DNA from 2 places in the Streptomyces sp. UC4497 genome. Region 2 is predicted to be linked to the other one. Evidence: riboswitches for the same ligand, from Rfam matches in the RefSeq annotation. Region 2 holds a riboswitch; the other holds the start of a gene.

The links. Region 2 has a riboswitch for cobalamin ahead of ACYSUO_RS00365 (ABC transporter substrate-binding protein). Riboswitches for the same ligand answer to the same signal wherever they lie in the genome.
Region 1: it holds a riboswitch for cobalamin, as region 2 does, so the genes downstream of both, metE (5-methyltetrahydropteroyltriglutamate--homocysteine S-methyltransferase) here and ACYSUO_RS00365 (ABC transporter substrate-binding protein) in region 2, are expected to answer to the same signal.

The regions. Positions count from the first base shown of each region.
Region 1 is NZ_JBTYHB010000001.1:248,655-254,808, reverse strand. It holds gene ACYSUO_RS01075 (hypothetical protein) at 1-189, shown strand, start outside; gene ACYSUO_RS01070 (PepSY-associated TM helix domain-containing protein) at 358-1,821, shown strand; gene metE (5-methyltetrahydropteroyltriglutamate--homocysteine S-methyltransferase) at 1,892-4,225, opposite strand; cobalamin riboswitch at 4,391-4,614, opposite strand; gene ACYSUO_RS01060 ((2Fe-2S)-binding protein) at 4,752-5,462, shown strand; gene ACYSUO_RS01055 (hypothetical protein) at 5,777-6,070, opposite strand.
Region 2 is NZ_JBTYHB010000001.1:99,399-111,290, reverse strand. It holds gene ACYSUO_RS00385 (hypothetical protein) at 1-879, opposite strand, end outside; gene ACYSUO_RS00380 (L-threonylcarbamoyladenylate synthase) at 1,038-1,658, shown strand; gene ACYSUO_RS00375 (ABC transporter ATP-binding protein) at 1,685-2,461, opposite strand; gene ACYSUO_RS00370 (FecCD family ABC transporter permease) at 2,458-3,471, opposite strand; gene ACYSUO_RS00365 (ABC transporter substrate-binding protein) at 3,531-4,586, opposite strand; cobalamin riboswitch at 4,623-4,812, opposite strand; gene ACYSUO_RS00360 (PI-PLC domain-containing protein) at 4,865-7,051, opposite strand; gene ACYSUO_RS00355 (arginine deiminase) at 7,082-8,344, opposite strand; gene ACYSUO_RS00350 (basic amino acid/polyamine antiporter) at 8,380-9,831, opposite strand; gene ACYSUO_RS00345 (baeRF3 domain-containing protein) at 10,014-11,108, shown strand; gene ACYSUO_RS00340 (hypothetical protein) at 11,108-11,698, shown strand; gene ACYSUO_RS00335 (MFS transporter) at 11,695-11,892, opposite strand, start outside.

The DNA of each region.
Region 1 (6,154 bases), 150 kb from region 2:
TTCCGCATCGCGAGGTCCGTCGTCGGTCGGCTCGTCGCGCCCCTGAGGCTCCCGTTCCGCCTTCCGGCTCCGCCGCACCGGCCGCGCGTCCAGGTCCGCCGCACGCGGCGCGATCGTACGCCCCGTGACCTCCTTCTCGCCGACACGATCACCTCCAGGGGCCCGCCTGCAGGGAACGCTGTCGCCTGACGACAGCCGGTTCGCCCGAGGCTGCGCCGCACCCTCGGGCGTCGGCCGTGCGCACACCCCGAGCGGGCCCGCGCGGTCGAGTCCCCATGCAACGCACCGGATCCGGATGCGCCCAGGGCCGAACGGCCCGCGCCCGGACTCCGTGCTGCCCGAAACTGGAGGACCACGTTGTCCATCACCTCCGAAACCTCCGACACCTCTGAACCGCGCCCAGCGGAAGAGAGCCGGCACGCACCGCCGTCGCCGCCCGCCGACCGGTCGACCTGGGCGTCGCTGCGCCCGCTGGTGCTGCGACTGCACTTCTACGCCGGGGTGTTCGTCGCCCCGTTCCTGTTCGTCGCCGCGGTCACGGGCCTGCTCTACGCGGGCTCGTTCCAGGCCGAGAAGATCGTGTACGCCCATGAGCTGAACGTCCCCGTGGGCAAGTCCGAGCTGCCGATCGCCGATCAGGTCGCCGCCGCCCGCAAGGCACATCCGGAAGGAGACATCAGCGCGGTACGGCCTTCCCCTGAGGCCGGGGCGACGACCCGAGTCATGCTCGCCGGCGTGCCGGGAGTCGACGCCGACTACACGCTCGCGGTGTTCGTGAACCCGTACAACGGGGAGGTGCGCGGCGCCCTCGAACAGTACGGCTCGACGGGCGCGCTGCCGCTGCGCACCTGGATCGACGAGCTCCACCGCGACCTCCACCTCGGCCAAGTGGGCCGTCTCTACAGCGAGTTCGCGGCGAGCTGGATGTGGGTGATCGCGGGCGGTGGCCTCGTCCTCTGGTTCTCCCGGCGCCGTTCCCGTCGCGCGATCCGCGGCGCGACCGGCCGCAGGCGCACCCTGTCGCTGCACGGATCGGTGGGTGTCTGGGCGGCGCTCGGCCTCTTCTTCCTGTCCGCGACGGGCCTGACCTGGTCGACGTACGCAGGGGCGAACATCACCGACCTGCGTGCCGCGCTCGGCCAGACGACCCCGACCGTCTCCGCGACCGTGACTCCAGGCGGTGAACACGCCGGCCATGACATGGCCGGTATGGAGGGCATGGAAGGCATGGACATGGGCGGGGCCGGCGCCGAGAAGGGCGGTGGTGACGTCGGTCTGAACGCGGTGCTGAAGGCGGCCCGCGCCGAAGGCCTCTCGAACCCCGTGGAGATCGTCCCGCCCGCCGACTCCTCCTCGGCGTACGTGGTCCAGCAGATCCAGCGGAGCTGGCCGGAGAAGCAGGATGCCGTCGCCGTCGACCCGACGAGCGGCGAGGTCACGGACGAGGTGCGGTTCGCGGACTACCCGGTGCTCGCCAAGCTGTCCCGCTGGGGCATCGACCTGCACACCGGCAACCTGTTCGGCCTCGTCAACCAGATCGCCCTCGCCGCCCTCGCCCTGGCGGTGGTGCTCCTCATCGTGTGGGGGTACCGCATGTGGTGGCAGCGCGGGCGCGGCTCCGCCTTCGGGCGGCCCGTCCCGCGCGGAGCCTGGCAGCACGTGCCGCCGTACGTCGTGGTGCCGTTGATGGTGGTGATCGCGCTGCTCGGCTACTTCGTGCCGCTGCTCGGCATCCCGCTCGCCGCGTTCATGCTCTGCGACATCGCGCTCGGCGAGATCGCGTACCGGCGGGGAAAGCGCACGTACGCGCCGACCGCCTGATGTAGGCCGGTGCGCGCCTTGCCCCTGATGCCGACGCAGGCACCAGGGGCAAGGCCTGCAGGGTCGCGCGTCAGGGCGCGGTCCTCCCGAGCTCCTCACGGACCGTGCGTGCGGCGGCCACGAGGTGTTCCAGGGAGGCGCGGGTCTCCGGCCAGCCGCGGGTCTTCAGCCCGCAGTCCGGGTTGACCCACAGCCGCTCGGCGGGGATGGCCTCAAGTCCCGTACGCAGCAGGGCGGCTGCCTCGTCGACGCTCGGAACGCGCGGCGAGTGGATGTCGTACACGCCCGGACCGGCTTCGCGCGGGTAGCCGTGAGCGGCGAGCTCATGGGCGACCTGCATGTGGGAGCGGGCGGCCTCCAGGCTGATGACGTCGGCGTCGAGGTCGTCGATGGCCTGCACGATGTCACCGAACTCGGCGTAGCACATGTGGGTGTGGATCTGCGTGTCCGGCCGCACGCCGCTGGTGGTGAGGCGGAACGCCTCGGTGGCCCAGGCGAGGTAGGCCGCGTGGTCGGTGGCGCGCAGCGGCAGTGTCTCGCGCAGTGCGGGCTCGTCGACCTGAATGACCGAAGTCCCGTTCGTCTCCAGGTCGTTGACCTCGTCGCGCAGGGCGAGGGCCACCTGCCGGGCGGTGTCACCAAGGGGCTGGTCGTCGCGGACGAAGGACCAGGCGAGCATGGTGACAGGACCCGTGAGCATGCCCTTGACGGGGCGGTCGGAGAGCGATTGGGCGTACGTCGTCCAGCGCACGGTCATCGGCTCGGGGCGGGAGATGTCACCCGCGAGGACTGGCGGACGGACGTAGCGGGTGCCGTACGACTGGACCCAACCGTGCTGGGTCGCCAGGTAGCCGTTCAGCTGCTCGGCGAAGTACTGGACCATGTCGTTGCGCTCGGGTTCGCCGTGCACGAGCACGTCGATGCCCGCCTTCTCCTGGAACGAGACGACCTCACGGATCTCGTTCCTGATGCGGTCCTCGTACCCTGTGGTGTCGATGCGCCCGGCCCGCAAGTCGGCGCGGGCGGCGCGGAGTTCGCCGGTCTGCGGGAACGAGCCGATGGTCGTGGTCGGCAGCAGCGGCAGGTTCAGGAGGGCCCGCTGGGCGGCGGTCCGCTCGGCGTACGGCTGCGAGCGGCGCGCGTCGTTCTCGGTGACGGCGGCGGCGCGGCTCCGCACCGCCGGATCGCGCGTGATGGGCGAGGTGGCGCGGGAATTCAACGCGGCGCGATTGGCAGCGAGTTCGGCCGCGACCACGCCGGTTCCCCGGGTCAGGCCCTTGGCGAGGGTGGCGACCTCGGTGGTCTTCTGGCGGGCGAAGGCGAGCCAGCGCCGGATCTGCGGCTCGATGTCGCGCTCCACGGACGCGTCCAGCGGGACGTGCAACAGCGAGCAGGATGCGGCCACGTCGACGCGCTCGGCGAGCCCGAGCAGGGTGCCGAGTGTGGCGAGGGACCGCTCCAGGTCGTTGACCCAGACGTTGCGGCCGTCCACCACGCCGGCGACGAGACGCTTGCCGGGCAGGCCGCCGACGGCGGCGAGTTCGTCGAGGTTGGCGGCGGCGGAGCCGGTGAAGTCGAGGGCGAGACCGTCGACGGGCGCCTTGGCGAGCACCGGCAGGGCCTCGCCGAGCCGGTCGAAGTACGAGGCGACCAGGAGCTTCGGACGGTCGACGAGGGCGCCGAGGTCACGGTAGGCGCGGGCAGCGGCGTTCAGCTCGGCCGGGGTGCGGTCCTGCACCAGCGCGGGCTCGTCGAGCTGCACCCAGGCGGCACCCGAGGCGCGCAGGTCGGTGAGGACCTCCGCGTAGACGGGCAGCAGCCGGTCCAGCAGGGTGAGCGGATCGAAGTCGTCGGCGACGCCCGGAGCGGGCTTCGACAGCAGGAGATAGGTGACCGGTCCGACCAGCACCGGGCGACCGTCCAGGCCGAGAGCGAGGGCTTCCCGAAGCTCTGCGACCTGCTTGCCGGAATCGGCGGTGAACATCGTTTCCGGCCCCAACTCCGGGACGAAATAGTGGTAGTTGGTGTTGAACCACTTGGTCATCTCCAGCGGAGCGACGTCCTGGGTGCCGCGGGCCATGGCGAAGTACCCGTCCAGGGCGTCCGCCGCGACGGCGGCCCGGTGGCGCTCGGGCACCGCCCCGACCATCACGGTCGTGTCCAGGACGTGGTCGTAGTACGAGAAGTCGCCGGTCGGCACCTCGTCGATGCCGGACGCGGCCAGGTCCTGCCAGGCGGCGCGGCGCAGTTCGGCGGCGGTGGAGCGGAGGGTGTCGGCGTCGACGCGGCCCTTCCAGTAGCCCTCGATCGCCTTCTTCAGTTCCCGGTTCGGGCCCTGGCGGGGGTAGCCGTACACGGTGGCCCGTGCGGCTGCGGCCCTTGTGGTCGCGGTCCTGGTGGTCACGGAATTCTCCTTCGAGAGACGTATCCCTGGGATCCCGGAGGACTTCTGCGGCACGAAGGAGTGACACCACCGTGGCGGCGACCGCGCGCTGCGAGGCACGGCCTTCCGCCGGTATGTGTACGCCGACCCGCCCTCGAGGTCACCGAGATCTCCGCGCACGATTCGTCCGTGCACGGGCAGTCGGCAGGTCTTCGGACTCGCGGGCACGCCCACCCGAAAGGGCGGACACCTAGTGACCGTCGCTTCCCAGACCCCTCTTCCGGAGCCCAGTGCGTATGACGGCGGTCGTTCCCACTCACCGCTGCGGGGCAGTCCCGGATTCCCACCGGGTTCCCTCTTACGACGCCCCGCCTGGCGGGCGGGGCGAACCAGCTGCGTCGTTCACCCTACGGCTCCGCGCCCGGAAGACGCCACAACGTCCGGCCCGTCGGCCGCTCCGCGCTGGATGGCATCATGGCCCGGAACACGGGCGTCGGCGGCCCGAGGAAACCGGTGCGGAACTCCTCGGCGAGAGGGAGGAAGCGGTATGCCCGAACGGCTCGCGCAGACCGAAGTGGCGCCGGAAGAGGTCGCCGAGGCGTTGCGGGACGTGTCGCGAATCGGCGGATTCTTCGCTCTCGACACGGCCCTGACGCGGTCGTCCGACGCCGAGGCCGACGCGGACCCCGACGCACGGCTCGCGCGCGCCGGGTTGGCCGAACGAGCCAAGGCGGTGAACGACCACTACCGCACACACGAACCCCGCATCGGCGTCTCCATCGCCCACCTGGGTCTTGCGGCCCGCCTGTGGTCACCGGTCCTCGCCTGCGCACTCGTCCACGGGATCGTGCCGACGATGAGCACGGTGGAGTGGTCCGGCGAGGGCTCGGCTCTCCGGCTGCCCCGGCCCGAGGGCCGACGCGCAGCGGAACTCCCGTCACTCGCCGACGCGGTCCACGCGGAGGTGGACGGCGTCCTGGAGGCGGTGGAGAGCGGCCTCACCACCAAGGTGGCGCCCCGCCTGCTGGCCGGCAATTCCGCGTCCGCGCTCGCCGGCTCGGCGGCCCAACTGCTGAGGTCCCGGCCCGAGTTGCGTAAGGATCTCACGCGCCTGACACGCGAACTGCTGGAGACGGGCCGACTGCGGGGCACGGGCCGGATCACCGGAGCCGATCTGTCGTTCCGTCGACGCAGTTGCTGCCTCTTCTACCGCGCTCCCGGCGGCGGCAAGTGCGGGGACTGCTGTTTGGTGCGGTGATGCCCGGTCGTCTCGTCCAGGCCCAGCGGATGCGGCCGTTGGGCAGGCCGCGTCGGTGCCCGCGATCAGCCGCGCGCCGGCCTCGGCCATCCGACGTACTGCTACAGCGCGGACATCCTCGTGGTGGCGGGCGACCCGCTCGCAGGCCTCGGGGCGCTGCGGTCCGTGGAGACGGTGATCGCGGCGGGCAGGCGCTATGACGTGGGCGGCAACGCGTAACAAAAATGCGGGAGTTGCTCGGCGCGTCACCGCGATGGCCAAGCGGACGTCGACGACGACCAGCACCGCGTACGCGGTGATTCAAACGCCGCGGATCACCGATCCCCGCCGAAGTGGTCGCGGAGCGCCTCGTGGCAGTCGTCCTCGCCGGAGCCCCGGACGCGCGAGAACGTCACCACCCCGTCCTTCTTGCCGTCCCGCTCGTTCTTGGCCAACTGCTTCTCGATGCCCGCGATCAGCTCGGCGCACCGGGCGCTCACGGGCTTCTCGGGTTGCGGGTCGGGCTCCGAGGAGGCGTTGAGGCCGAAGGTGACGGCGAGGCCGGCCGCACACAGCACCGCCCACGTGGCACCCCACGCGCGGCGGCTCGTCGGTATGAGTCTTGGCACTCCGGCATCCTACGAGCGCTTCGGCGGGCCTTCACCGAGACGAGCCATCGTGGTCGGCGCGCTCCGTGCGGCTGCGGTGTCCAT
Region 2 (11,892 bases):
CGTGAGGGCCTGCTGCGCCTCGTCGGTCAGCGGCCGCGGGAACGCGGTGAACTCCCGGATCCGGTCGATCAGTTCGGTCGGCTCGCTGCCGTCGAGGAATACGCTGCGCACGGTGAAACGGTCCGCCACATAGTCCGGGTGCGGCGGCGTGGTCGGCAGCACGACGCCCCCGCCGCGCGGCATGCCGGCCTTGAAGTCCTTGCGCAGCCCGAAGTCCACGATCTGCGCCTGGTCGGGCGTCGCCCGGTGCTCGATCACCCGGTGCTGCAGGCTCGGCGGCAGATACTGCGTGATCGACCGCTGGCCGCGAGCGTCCGGCGTCATCGCCTCATGGATGACGACATGCACGTACCAACTGGAGCGCGAGCAGTCCTTGAGGAGGCGGCGCAGCGCGTCGTCGTCCTTGGGGAGGTGGTTCGGGACACGGAGGCGCAGCCCCGCCACCGTGTCGTGGTCCCAGGGCACCCGTTCGCTGTCCGGCCAGAACATCGGCGCAGGCGACGGCCAGGCCAGCTCCCAGGCCCGCTCCGCCTCCGCGGCGAGAATCCAGGTGACGCCTTCGGAGTCCTTGGCGCGGGTGTCGGGGTCGTACGTCGTGAGCTGGCCGCGCACGGTGACGTTCTCGGCGACGCGCCAGCGCGCCTCGAAGACCCGGCGGGCGCCGGGGCCTGGCCCGGCCTCCTCCGCGCGCGGGTGCAGCACGGTGGACCGCGCCGCGTCCTCGGGGTCGAGGTCGAGGAAGTCGTCGAGCACACCCGCCGCCTTGAGGGCGATCAGGTTGCGCCGGACGTCGCGCTCGGGGTCGGGCCCGAGGTGGCGTCCGCGTCCGAGCCACACGGTGTCGGGGACGGGTGTCGGGGTTGAGTTCTTCTTCGCCATGGAGTCGTTCTGTGAGTGATCGGGGCGCGACCAGTATGGGTCCGTGGGCGCGCGGGGGCCAGGGCAGGGTGGTCCGGTGTCGGGATTGTCGCGCGTGCGTGCCCGATTCGCCCCTCGTGTACCCCGGCGTGGCGCGTCCGATCCCGTACGCTCGCCGAATGGCCAGGTACTACGACGTGCACCCAGCAAACCCGCAAGCGCGCCTGATCTCCGCGATCGCCGACGGCATCCGCGACAGCGCGCTCGTCGCCTACCCCACGGACTCCTGCTACGCGCTCGGCTGCCGGCTCGGCAACCGGGCGGGAGTCGACCGGATCCGCACCATCCGGCAGCTCGACGACCGGCACCACTTCACACTGGTCTGCCAGGACTTCGCCCAGCTCGGCAGGTTCGTCCAGATCGACAACGACGTGTTCCGCGCCATCAAGGCGGCCACGCCCGGCAGTTACACCTTCATCCTGCCCGCGACGCGCGAGGTACCGCGGCAGTTGCAGCATCCGAAGAAGAAGACCGTGGGCGTGCGGATCCCCGACCACGTGGTGACGCAGGCCCTGCTCGCCGAGCTCGGTGAGCCGCTGCTGTCCAGCACGCTGCTGCTGCCCGGCGAGGAGGAGCCGCTCACCCAGGGCTGGGAGATCAAGGAGCTGCTCGACCACCAGGTGGACGCCGTGGTGGACTCCGGCGACTGCGGCACCGTGCCCACCACGGTCATCGACTTCTCCGGTGGGGAGGCCGAGATCGTACGGCGCGGGGCCGGGGACACCGAGCGCTTCGAGTGACACGGGTCCAGTGAGGCCCGGGTGGCTCAGCGCGGCGACGTCGTGCCCAGGTAGCGGATGTGCGGGCGGGCGCCGGGGCGGGTGACCTCGGCGCGCACCCCGTACACGTCGGCGATCAGTTCCTCGGTCAGGACGTCGCCCGGCTCCCCGGCCGCCACCACCCGGCCCTCGCGCAGCACGACGACCCGCGCGCAGTAGGTGGCGGCGAGGTTCAGGTCGTGCAGGGCGACGACGGACGTGATGCCCAGCGTGCCGATCAGGTCGAGGAGTTCGAGCTGGTGCTGGATGTCGAGGTGGTTGGTCGGCTCGTCGAGCAGCAGCTCGCGCGGCTCCTGCGCGAGCGCCCGCGCGATCTGCACCCGCTGGCGCTCGCCGCCGGACAGCGTGTGCCACAGGCGGTGCGCCCGGTCGCCGAGTCCGCTGCGCTCCAGGGCGGAGCGCACGGCCGCCTCGTCCGCCGCCGACGCGGGCTGCCAGGCGCGGCGGTGCGGGACCCGGCCCAGGCGTACGACGTCGGCGACGGTCAACTCGACCTGGGCGTCGGACTGTTGCTGCACCATGGCGATGCGCCGCGCGGCCTGCCTGCGGCCCACCGAGGCGAGCGGGTCACCGTCGAGCGTGACGACGCCGCTGTCCGGGGCGAGCACTCCGGACAGCAGGCGCAGCAGGGTCGACTTGCCCGAGCCGTTGGGGCCGAGGATTCCGGTGACGGTGCCGGGCTCGGGTGCCACGGACACCCCGTCGAGCACCAGCGCGCCACCCGGCGACCACGACACACGCTCCGCGCGCAGCCCCGCCGTCACCGCACACCCCGCCCGCGGTACAGCACCAGCACGAACGCCGGCACACCGATCAGCGATGTCACCACACCCACCGGAACCTCCTGCGGTTCGAGCACCGTCCGCGCCACCGTGTCCACCCACACCAGGAACACGGCTCCCGCGAGCGCCGTCACCGGCAGCAGCCGGGTGTGCCCCGGACCGACCAGGGCGCGCGCCGCGTGCGGCAGCACCAGGCCGACGAAGCCGATCGCGCCGGCCGCGCTGACCAGGGCCGCCGTGAGCAGCGCCGTCACGCACAGCAGCACGATCCGGGTACGGGCCACCCGCACCCCGAGGGTGGCCGCCGCCTCCGCGCCGAAGGCGAACGCGTCGAGGGTGCGCCCGTACGCCAGGCACACCACGAGCGTGACGGCGAGCACGGCCAGGCACAGCCACACCTCGGTCCAGCCGACCCCGCTGAGTGAGCCGAGTAGCCAGAACAGCACGCCGCGCGTCGTCTCCGCGTCCGCAGAGGTCAGGACGACGAACGAGGTCAGCGCCGAGAACAGCTGCATCGCCGCGACGCCGCACAGCACCACCCGGTCCGTGCTGCCGCCCAGCGTGTGACTGAGCACCAGCACCAGCGCGAACGAACAGACGGCGCCGACGAACGCGCCACCGGAGACCGAGATGGCGCCCCCGCCAAGCCCGAGCACGACGACGAGCACGGCCCCGGTCGACGCGCCCGACGAGACACCGAGCACGAACGGATCGGCCAGCGGATTGCGCAGCAGCGCCTGTAGCACCGTGCCGCACACCGCGAGCCCCGCCCCGCACACCGCCGCGAGCAGCGTCCGCGGCAGCCGCAGATTCCATACGATGCCGTCCCGGATCGGCGAGAGGTCCGAGGTCGCGAGGCCCATCCGGTCGCCCACCGCGGCCCACACGTCGCCGACCCGGATCTGCGCGGGACCGATCGTGATGGCGAAGGCCACGGAGGCGCACAGCGCGGCGATGGCGGCCGCCCAGGCGAGCGTGGCGCGCAGCGAGATCCGGGAAGAGGCCTTCGCGGGCGCCGCCGTCACCGCGGGCGCCGGAACCGTGCGAGCCGTCACTTGGCGAGGCCGAACTCGCGCAGCCCCGCGGCGACCTGTTCCACGCCGTCGACCGTGCGGATGGTCGGGTTCATGGCCTGTCCGCTCAGGCGCACGTACCGCTTCTTCTTCACGGCGGTCATGTGCTTGGTGACCGGGTTGGACTCCAGGAACTTGATCTTCTGCGCCGCGGACTCCGCCGACTGCGAGCGGCGCGTCAGATCGCCGATCACCAGCACGTCCGGATCGCGATCGGCGACCGTCTCCCAGTTGACCTGCGGCCACTCCGCGCGCGTGTCGTCGAAGACATTGCGCGCCCCGAGCTCCTTGGTGACGACGCCGGGGGCGCCGCAACAGCCCGCCATGTAGGGCGAGTCGGAGTTGGCGAACCAGTAGAGGACGTCCACGCCGTGCGCGTCGACCCCGGAAGTGGCCTTGCGGACCCGGGACTTGAGCTTGTCGATCAGCTTCTCGCCGCGCTCCTCGACGTCGAAGACGCGCGCGAGATCGCGGATCTCGCCGTACACGACGTCGAGCCCCAGGCGCTTGGTCCGCTCCCCGTCCCCGTCGCCGCCGTTGTCCTTGCCGACGCAGTCGCTGGGGGAGAGGTACGTGGGCACGCCGAGCTTCTCGAACTCCGCGCGCGGCGCCACACCGCCCTTGCCGAGGGTGTACGTGAACGAGGCCGCGGCGAAGTCCGGTTCGGTGCCGAGGACCTTCTCGAACGACGGGTAGCGGTCGGCCAGGCGCGGCACCTTCGCGTTGGCCTTCGCCAAATCCTTGGGGACCGGGTCGGTCCAGGTACCGGTGCCGACCATCCGGTCCTCGAGGCCGAGCGAGAGCATGATCTCGGCGGAGCCCTGGTCGAGGGCGACGGCGCGACGCGGGGCGTGCTCGACCCGCACCTTCTCGCCGCAGTTGTCGAGCGTGACACCGCCGCCCTTGTCGGCACCGTCCTCGGTGGCGGCGGTCGTGCCGCACCCGGTGAGCAGCAGGGCGCCCGCCAACAGCGGGGCGCATCGGCGGAGTTGACGTGCGAACAGCACGGAAGTTCCTTCGCGTCCAGGGCTCATACGCGGAGCCGGCCTACGGTCCGCCCCCATGCCACGCGGCACTGGAGGCCGCCAGCAGGTCTTCGGACTCGGGGTCGTCCGCGCGAAGCGCCTTCCCGGGTCGATGTGCCGACCCAGTGGCAGTGGCTCCGCCCGTCACCCTCACCGCTGCGCGTCAGTTCCGGGTTCGCACCGGATTCCCTGACCCGTGTGCGTAGAAAAACACACAAAGGTACGACTGGCTCGGCGAAACTATCACGCGCAGGCGATCGTGGTCCCGGCGGCAGTGTCGGAACCGGTCAGCGGCCCTCGTTGAGCGCGTCCACCGCGCCCTGCGCGTCCCCGATCGTCGCGTAGTCCACGGCGACGAAGTTCACCGGCCTGCCGCGCTCGCGTTCGCAGCGGTGTGCCCGGTCGAGGACGTAGCGGCGGGCGTTGACCTCGCCGGCGTCGATGCGGCTGCCGCCGTTGTTGGTGATGAAGTGGTTGAGGAGGAACAGCCGTTTGTCGTCGCCGCCGCGGTGGGGGACGCAGCTCATCTGGTCCGGGGAACGGAAGGAGAACGGCGTCTCCATGCCGTAGCGGTAGAAGTTGCGGTACCAGGGGGCCGGGCCGTCCGCCTTCTCGGCGAAGACGACCAGGCGCCGGCCGCTGTCGATCATCTCGCCGAGCGTCGGCCAGGGCTTCGCCGGATCGGCGTCGGGACGGCGGACCAGCTTGTCCAACCCGGCCTGGCGGAAGGCCTTTCGGGTGTCCTCGGCGGAGATCGCGTCCTGGACGATCAGGGTGACCACTTCGTTCGGGTGGTCCTTCATCCAGTCGCCGATCTCGCGCAGCGTCGGCACCAGGGAGATCGCCCCGGCCCTGCACACCGCGTGGCACAGCCACAGCCCCTTGCGCGGCGGATTGATCCGGTTGACCGCGGACCGCACCAGCGCCTGCTGCTCGGCCGTGAAGTCGGAGTCGTCCAGGCGTTCGGTGATCTCCTCGGGGGTCTCCCAGCGGTAGGTGTCCAGCTGCATCGCGCGCACCCCATGGTCCAGCTGTGTGCTGATGGGCGGGTCCTGCAGCGGCCCGATGAAGTTGTCGGCCGTCGTCGACATCGCGTTGTGCGAGGTCAGATAAGCGACCTCGTCGTAGGGCCGGTCGCACAGCTCGGTGCTGCCCTCGCACTCGCGGGCCGCCGCGGGGGAGGCGGCCAGCGGCATCAGCACCATCCCCGCGACCGCCAGGCACGTCGCCCCGAACCCCAGGCCGACCGCCCGCCGCGGCGACCCGAGCCGCTCCCGCGCCACCCGCGGGACCCGGCCGGCGAGGCCGGTCCTCATGAGCAGACCGACACCCGCGAGAAGCGCCCCCGCGAGCACGGGGACGAGCGCGGCCCACAGCGCGGTGCCGGTGAGATGGCCGACGGCGGCGCGCTGCACGTCGTCGACGAGACGGGTGAGGCTCGGCGGCCACGAGTCGGGAGGCGCCACGAGCTGCCCGTCGGTGACCAGACGCGTCACCCAGGCGGCCAGCGCGGCGAGCACCCCGCCCGCCACGAGCGGGATCCCGAGCAGGATCAGGCGGCGCCCCGGCTGCCGCGGACCGAGCAGCCACAGCGCCGTGAGGGACAGCAACAGCAGCACCGTCGCGACGACTTCGAGCACCCCGAGGCCGACCGCCGTGTACGGTCGCGCCTCGTGCAGGCCCGAGAGATCGTTGCCGGACGCCTCGAGGGTGTCGGTCAGGTCCCAGGTGCCGCCGTCGACGAGCGTCCGGAGCTGGGCCGCGGCGCCCTGGACGCGGTCCGTGACGGTGGCCGGGGCGACGGCGGCGAGCGCGGTGCCGACGTCCCCGTCCGCGAGCGCCGTCTCGACCTCCGGTCGCAGGCCCGCGCGCTCCCCGGCCGGTACGAGGGCGAGCAGCGTGTCGGCGACGCGGCTCGCCTGGTCCTGCGTCAACGGCAGCTGCGGCAGGCCTTCGGGCGCCCGCCCGGCGGCGAGTTCGCGCACCTCGTCGGCGAGTGTCGCCCGGAACCGGTCGAAGTCGGGCTCGGAGCGGTTCTGGACGCCCGCGACGAGATCGCCGAAATAGGTGTGCGCGAGGCCGTCGAGATTGGCGAGGACCGGGCGCAGGTCGACGACGAGGCGCAGGTCGTCCCGGTCGCCGTTCAGGTAGCCGACCACCGCGTCGATCTGCTGCCGGGTCAGGTCGCGCAGCGTGTCGGGCGGCAGGACCAGCTTGATGTTGGAGGTGATCTGGGCCTCCGGCACCGCGAGCCGTGCCAGCAGGTCGCGGGTGACCGGGGAGGCCTCCGGGTCCACCAGAACCTCGTTGTAGAGCCGGTCGTAGGCGTGCTGCTCGTCGAGGACCGCCGCGTGGAAGCCGGGGTCGAGCAGCGTGCCGCGGACGGTGGCCGTGACGCACACGGTCAGCGTGGCGACAGCGGCCACGACGAGGGCCACCATGCGGAGCAGCGTATGGAGCGTGCCCTTCTCCATGGCGTCGACGGTACCGGTCCCGGGGCCGTCTCAGTAGTCGAGCGGGTCCCTGCTGATGGGGCAGGTCATGCAGTGGCCGCCGCCGCGACCCCGGCCGAGCTCGGCGCCGACGATGGTGATGACCTCGACGCCCGCCTTGCGCAGCAGCGTGTTCGTCTGGGTGTTGCGGTCGTAGGTGAAGACCACGCCGGGTTCGAGGGCGACCGCGTTGTTGCCGCTGTCCCACTGCTGGCGCTCGGACGCGTAGACGTCGCCGCCCGTCTCGATCACCTGGAGGTCGCCGATGCCGAGGGCCTTCGCGACGACGTCGGTGAACGCGGCAGAGCCCTCGTCGGTGATCTCCAGGCCCGGCGCCTTGTCGCTGGGGCGCAGCGAGAACGTGTGCACCGCGTCCATGATCTTCGGATAGAGCGTGACGATGTCGCGGTCGGCGAACGTGAAGACGGTGTCCAGGTGCATCGCGGAGCGCAGCTTCGGCATCCCGGCGACGATGACGCGCTCGGCGGCGCCGCGCTCGAAGAGGGAGGCCGCGACCTGCGTGATGGCCTGCCGCGACGTGCGCTCGCTCATGCCCATCAGGACGACGCCCTTGCCGACGGGCATGATGTCGCCGCCCTCGAAGCTCGCCTGCCCCCAGTCCTGTTCGGGATCGCCCCACCACACGGTGGAGCCCGCGAAGTCCGGGTGGAACTGGTACACCGCTTTCATCAGCAGCGTCTCGTCGTGCCGCGCGGGCCAGTACAGCGGATTGAGGGTGAGGCCGCCGTACAGCCAGCACGTGGTGTCGCGGGTGTAGAGGGTGTTGGGCAGCGGCGGCATCAAGTACTCGCGTACGCCGGTGGATTCGCGGGCCAGGGACACGTACGGGGAGCGGTAGTCGTCGGGCAGGTCGGTGGTGGCGAGCCCGCCGATGAGGTACTCGGCGAGCTGCCGGTCATCGAGATCCTCCAGGAACGCCCGGGTGTCGTCGATCAGGCCGAGCCCGACCTGATTGGCGACGATCTTCCGGTCCAGGAGCCAGGACTTCGCCCCCGGGAGCGCCATCGTCTCCGCGAGCAGCTCGTGCAGCTCGACGACCTCGACGCCGCGCCCGCGCAGCTTGTTGACGAAGTCGGCATGGTCGCGCTGGGCGTTCTCCACCCACATCACGTCGTCGAAGAGCAGATCGTCCGCGTTGGTCGGGGTCAGCCTGCGGTGCGCGAGCCCCGGCGCGCATACGAGGACCTTGCGCAGCCGGCCCACCTCGGAGTGGACGCCGTACGGAGCGGGAGCGGAGCTGTCGGGGTCGGTCACGGGGAGCCTCCCGGGGCGGGGGTGGGACGGGACGGTCACAGGCTGATCCAGCCTGCGGCCAGGGCGACGATGCCGATCACCGCGCCGATGACGGAGACGGCGAGGATGACGAACTCACGCGGCGAGAACAGGCGGCGGCCCTGCTCGCGGCGGGCCATCACGAAGAGGATGGTGGCCGGGGCGTAGAAGATCAGCGAGACGAGGACGAACTTCAGCCCCGCCGCGTACAGCAGGAACGCCGTGTAGATCACGGCCACCCACGCGATGGTCAGCTCACGGTTCGAGGCGTGGCCGCCCGCCGTGAGCGGATCGGGGCGCATGCCGATCTTCGCAGCGAAGCCGGCCGCGAGCAGATACGGGATCAGGGAGAGGGCGCTGGTCAGGTCGAGGGCGAAGTTGAACGCGTCGTCGGAGAACGCGGTGACGACGAGCACGACCTGGGTCAGGATCGTGGTCATCAGCAGGGCGGGCACCGGCACGTCCGCGGCGTTGGCGCGCCGCAGGAAGCGAGGCATGTCGTCGTCCTTCGCGGCGACGAACAGCACCTCGGCGGCCATCAGCGTCCAGGCCAGATACGCGCCGAGCACGGACACGATCAGCCCGACGCTGATGAAGACCTTGCCCCAGGTGCCGACCGCCTCCTCCAGGACGCCCGCCATGGACGGCTGGCGCAGCTCGGCGATCTCGCCCATCGGCATGATCCCGTAGCTGACGATCACGACGGAGGCGAAGATGGCGAACACGCTGAGGAAGCCGAGGATCGTGGCCCTGCCGACGTCCTCGCGGCGCTTGGCGTGCCGCGAGTAGACGCTGGCGCCCTCCACGCCGAGGAAGACGAAGACGGTGGCCAGCATCGTGCCCTTGACCTGGCTGAACAGGGAGCCGGCGTAGTCGGCGCCGCCCCAGTTCTCGGCGAACACGCTCGGGTCGAAGAAGACGAGCGCCAGGATCACGAAGACGATGATCGGCACGACCTTCGCCACGGTCACGATCCTGTTGATGGCCGCGGCCTCCTTCACGCCGCGGCGGATCATCAGGAAGAACGCCCACAGGCCCACGGAGGAGAGGATCACCGCGAGCGCGGTGTCGCCCTCGCCGAGGCTGGACCAGATCGTGCCGACCGTCGACATGATCAGCACCCAGTACGTCACGTTGCCCACGCACGAGCTGGCCCAGTAGCCGAAGGCGGAGAAGAAGCCCACGTACTCGCCGAAGCCCGCCTTGGCGTAGGCGTAGACGCCCGCGTCCAGGTCGGGCCTGCGCATGGCGAGGGACTGGAAGACGAAGGCGAGCATGAGCATGCCGGTACCGGCGATCGCCCAGGAGATGAGCGCCCCCGCCACCCCCGTCTGCTCGGCGAAACGCGCCGGGAGGGAGAACACCCCGGCGCCGACCATGGAGCCGATGACCATGGTGGTGAGGGTGAACAGGGCCAGTTTCGCGGGCGGTCGGGAGGTCTCGGACTCCGTGGAGGCCTGCTGCTCCATCACGTCCCCTTCGGTCGTGGTGCGGGGGAGCTGGGACGCTCGGGGAACAGTTTTCTACCAATATGTTGAGGCCTGCACCTTTTAGAGGTGTTCCGGTGTCACAAGACGTTCATTCCAAATGGCCGTTTGTGCGAGTTGTGGGCAGCATGGTGCGAGCCGTCTCAGGAGAAGGACAAGCATCCATGCAATCCTCATTGACCCCGGTGATCCTTCGGGAGCTGCGCGAGCCGCGCTCCTATCCCGCCGTGTCCCTGGCGATGCCCACCCACCGGCGACGACCGGAGAACGACCAGGACCCGGTCCGGCTCGGCAACCTCGTCAGCGAGGCGGAGCGCCAGCTGGCGGCGGACCCGGCGGTGACCAAGGAGCGCCAGGAGGACGTCCTCGCGCAGCTGCGGGCCGCGGTCCAGGAGGTCGACCCCGCCGAGGTGCGCGACGGCCTCATCGTCTTCGCGGCGCCGGGCGAGCACCAGGCCTGGGCCGTCGACCGCGGCGTGCCCGAGCGGGTCGTGGTCGCCGACACCTTCCTGACCCGCAACCTGGTCGCCGCGGACGCCGCGATGCGCCCCTACTGGGTGCTGGCGCTGGCCGCCGGCCGGGTGACGCTGTGGGACGGCCGCGGCGACAGCGTCACCGAGAACACGGAGCACGGCTTCCCGCTGACCCGCAGCCTCGAGGACCCGGACGCCGAACGCAAGGAGCGCGTCGGCGACGTGCCCAGCACGTTCCGCGACGAGCAGACCCGCCAGTTCTTCCGGGACGCGGACACCGAGCTGAGCGATGTGCTCGGCGAGGAGCCGAGGCCGCTCTACGTCACCGGGGAGTCGGCCGCACTGACCCTTTTGACGGAGGTCGGAAGCGCCGCGCAGGGTGCGATCGAGGTCTCGGTCGGCGGGCTCGCGCAGGCCACACCGGAGGAGGTCGTGCAGGCGGTGGCCCCGGCCCGGGACGAAGCGGCACGGCTGGTCGTCGCCGAGGCGCTCGACCAACTGGAGCAGGCGCGCGGCGAGCGGAAGTACGCGGCGGGCGTGGACGAGGTGTGGCAGGAGGCCCAGGACGGCCGGATCCGCCGCCTCGTCGTCGAGGAGAACTACCGGATCACCGTGCGGGCCGGCGACGGCCACCTGGAACCGGCCGCCGAGGATGATCTCGACGCCGTGCACGACATCGTCGACGAGGTCGTCGAGTCCGCCCTGGAGACCGGCGCGGAGGTGGTGTTCGTCCCCGACGACACCCTCGCGGACGCCGGGCGCGTCGCAGCGGTGTTGAGGTTCTGATGCGCGCGCGGACGACGGTCGCGCCGATCGCCTGCGCGCTGGCGGGTGTGCTGGCGCTCGCGGCATGCGGCTCAGGAAGCGAGCAGGACACGGGCGCGAGCGCCAGCGCGCGACCCACCTCACCGGACGCGTCGAGGTTCTCCGGTACGCCGCCCTCGGCGCTGGCCTCGAAGAAGGAGTCGATCAAGGCCTCCGCATCCGAGGCCGCCAAGTCGGCCTCGGCACGGGCCAGTTCGTTCGAGGCATCCGTCTCGGCCAACCTGGAGCGCAAGCGACAGGAGTTCACCAAGCAGCTGGACAAGGCCGAGGGCAAGGGCAACGCGGTGCGCGACGTCGAGCTGACCGGCAAGCGCCTCGCGGACACGAAGGGCGTGCGCGCCGTCGTCGTCCACATCACCAACACCACCGAAAAGACCGCCTCGTACGCGGTACAGGTCGACTTCAGCGACTCCGACGGCAAGGTGGTCGAGTCGAAGGTCGTCGGAGCCGAGGACCTGAAGGCGGGGGACAGGGCGCAGCCGCTGGCGATCAGCACCAAGCCCCCCGAGCCGCATCTCAAGGCGAGTGTGGCGAAGGCACAGCGCTACTAGGCAGGGACCTTCGCCTGGGTCACGGCCGTGGACTCGGCCGCGACCCTGCGCTCGAAGTGGACCCGCAGCCGCAGCGTGCACCAGATGCCGACCGCGGAGACCACCATCAGCGCGGCGGCGGGTGGCCAGTACGCCCCGCCGGCCAGGGACGACAGCCAGACCGCGGTGACCGGGGCGAAGCCTGCGAAGATCAT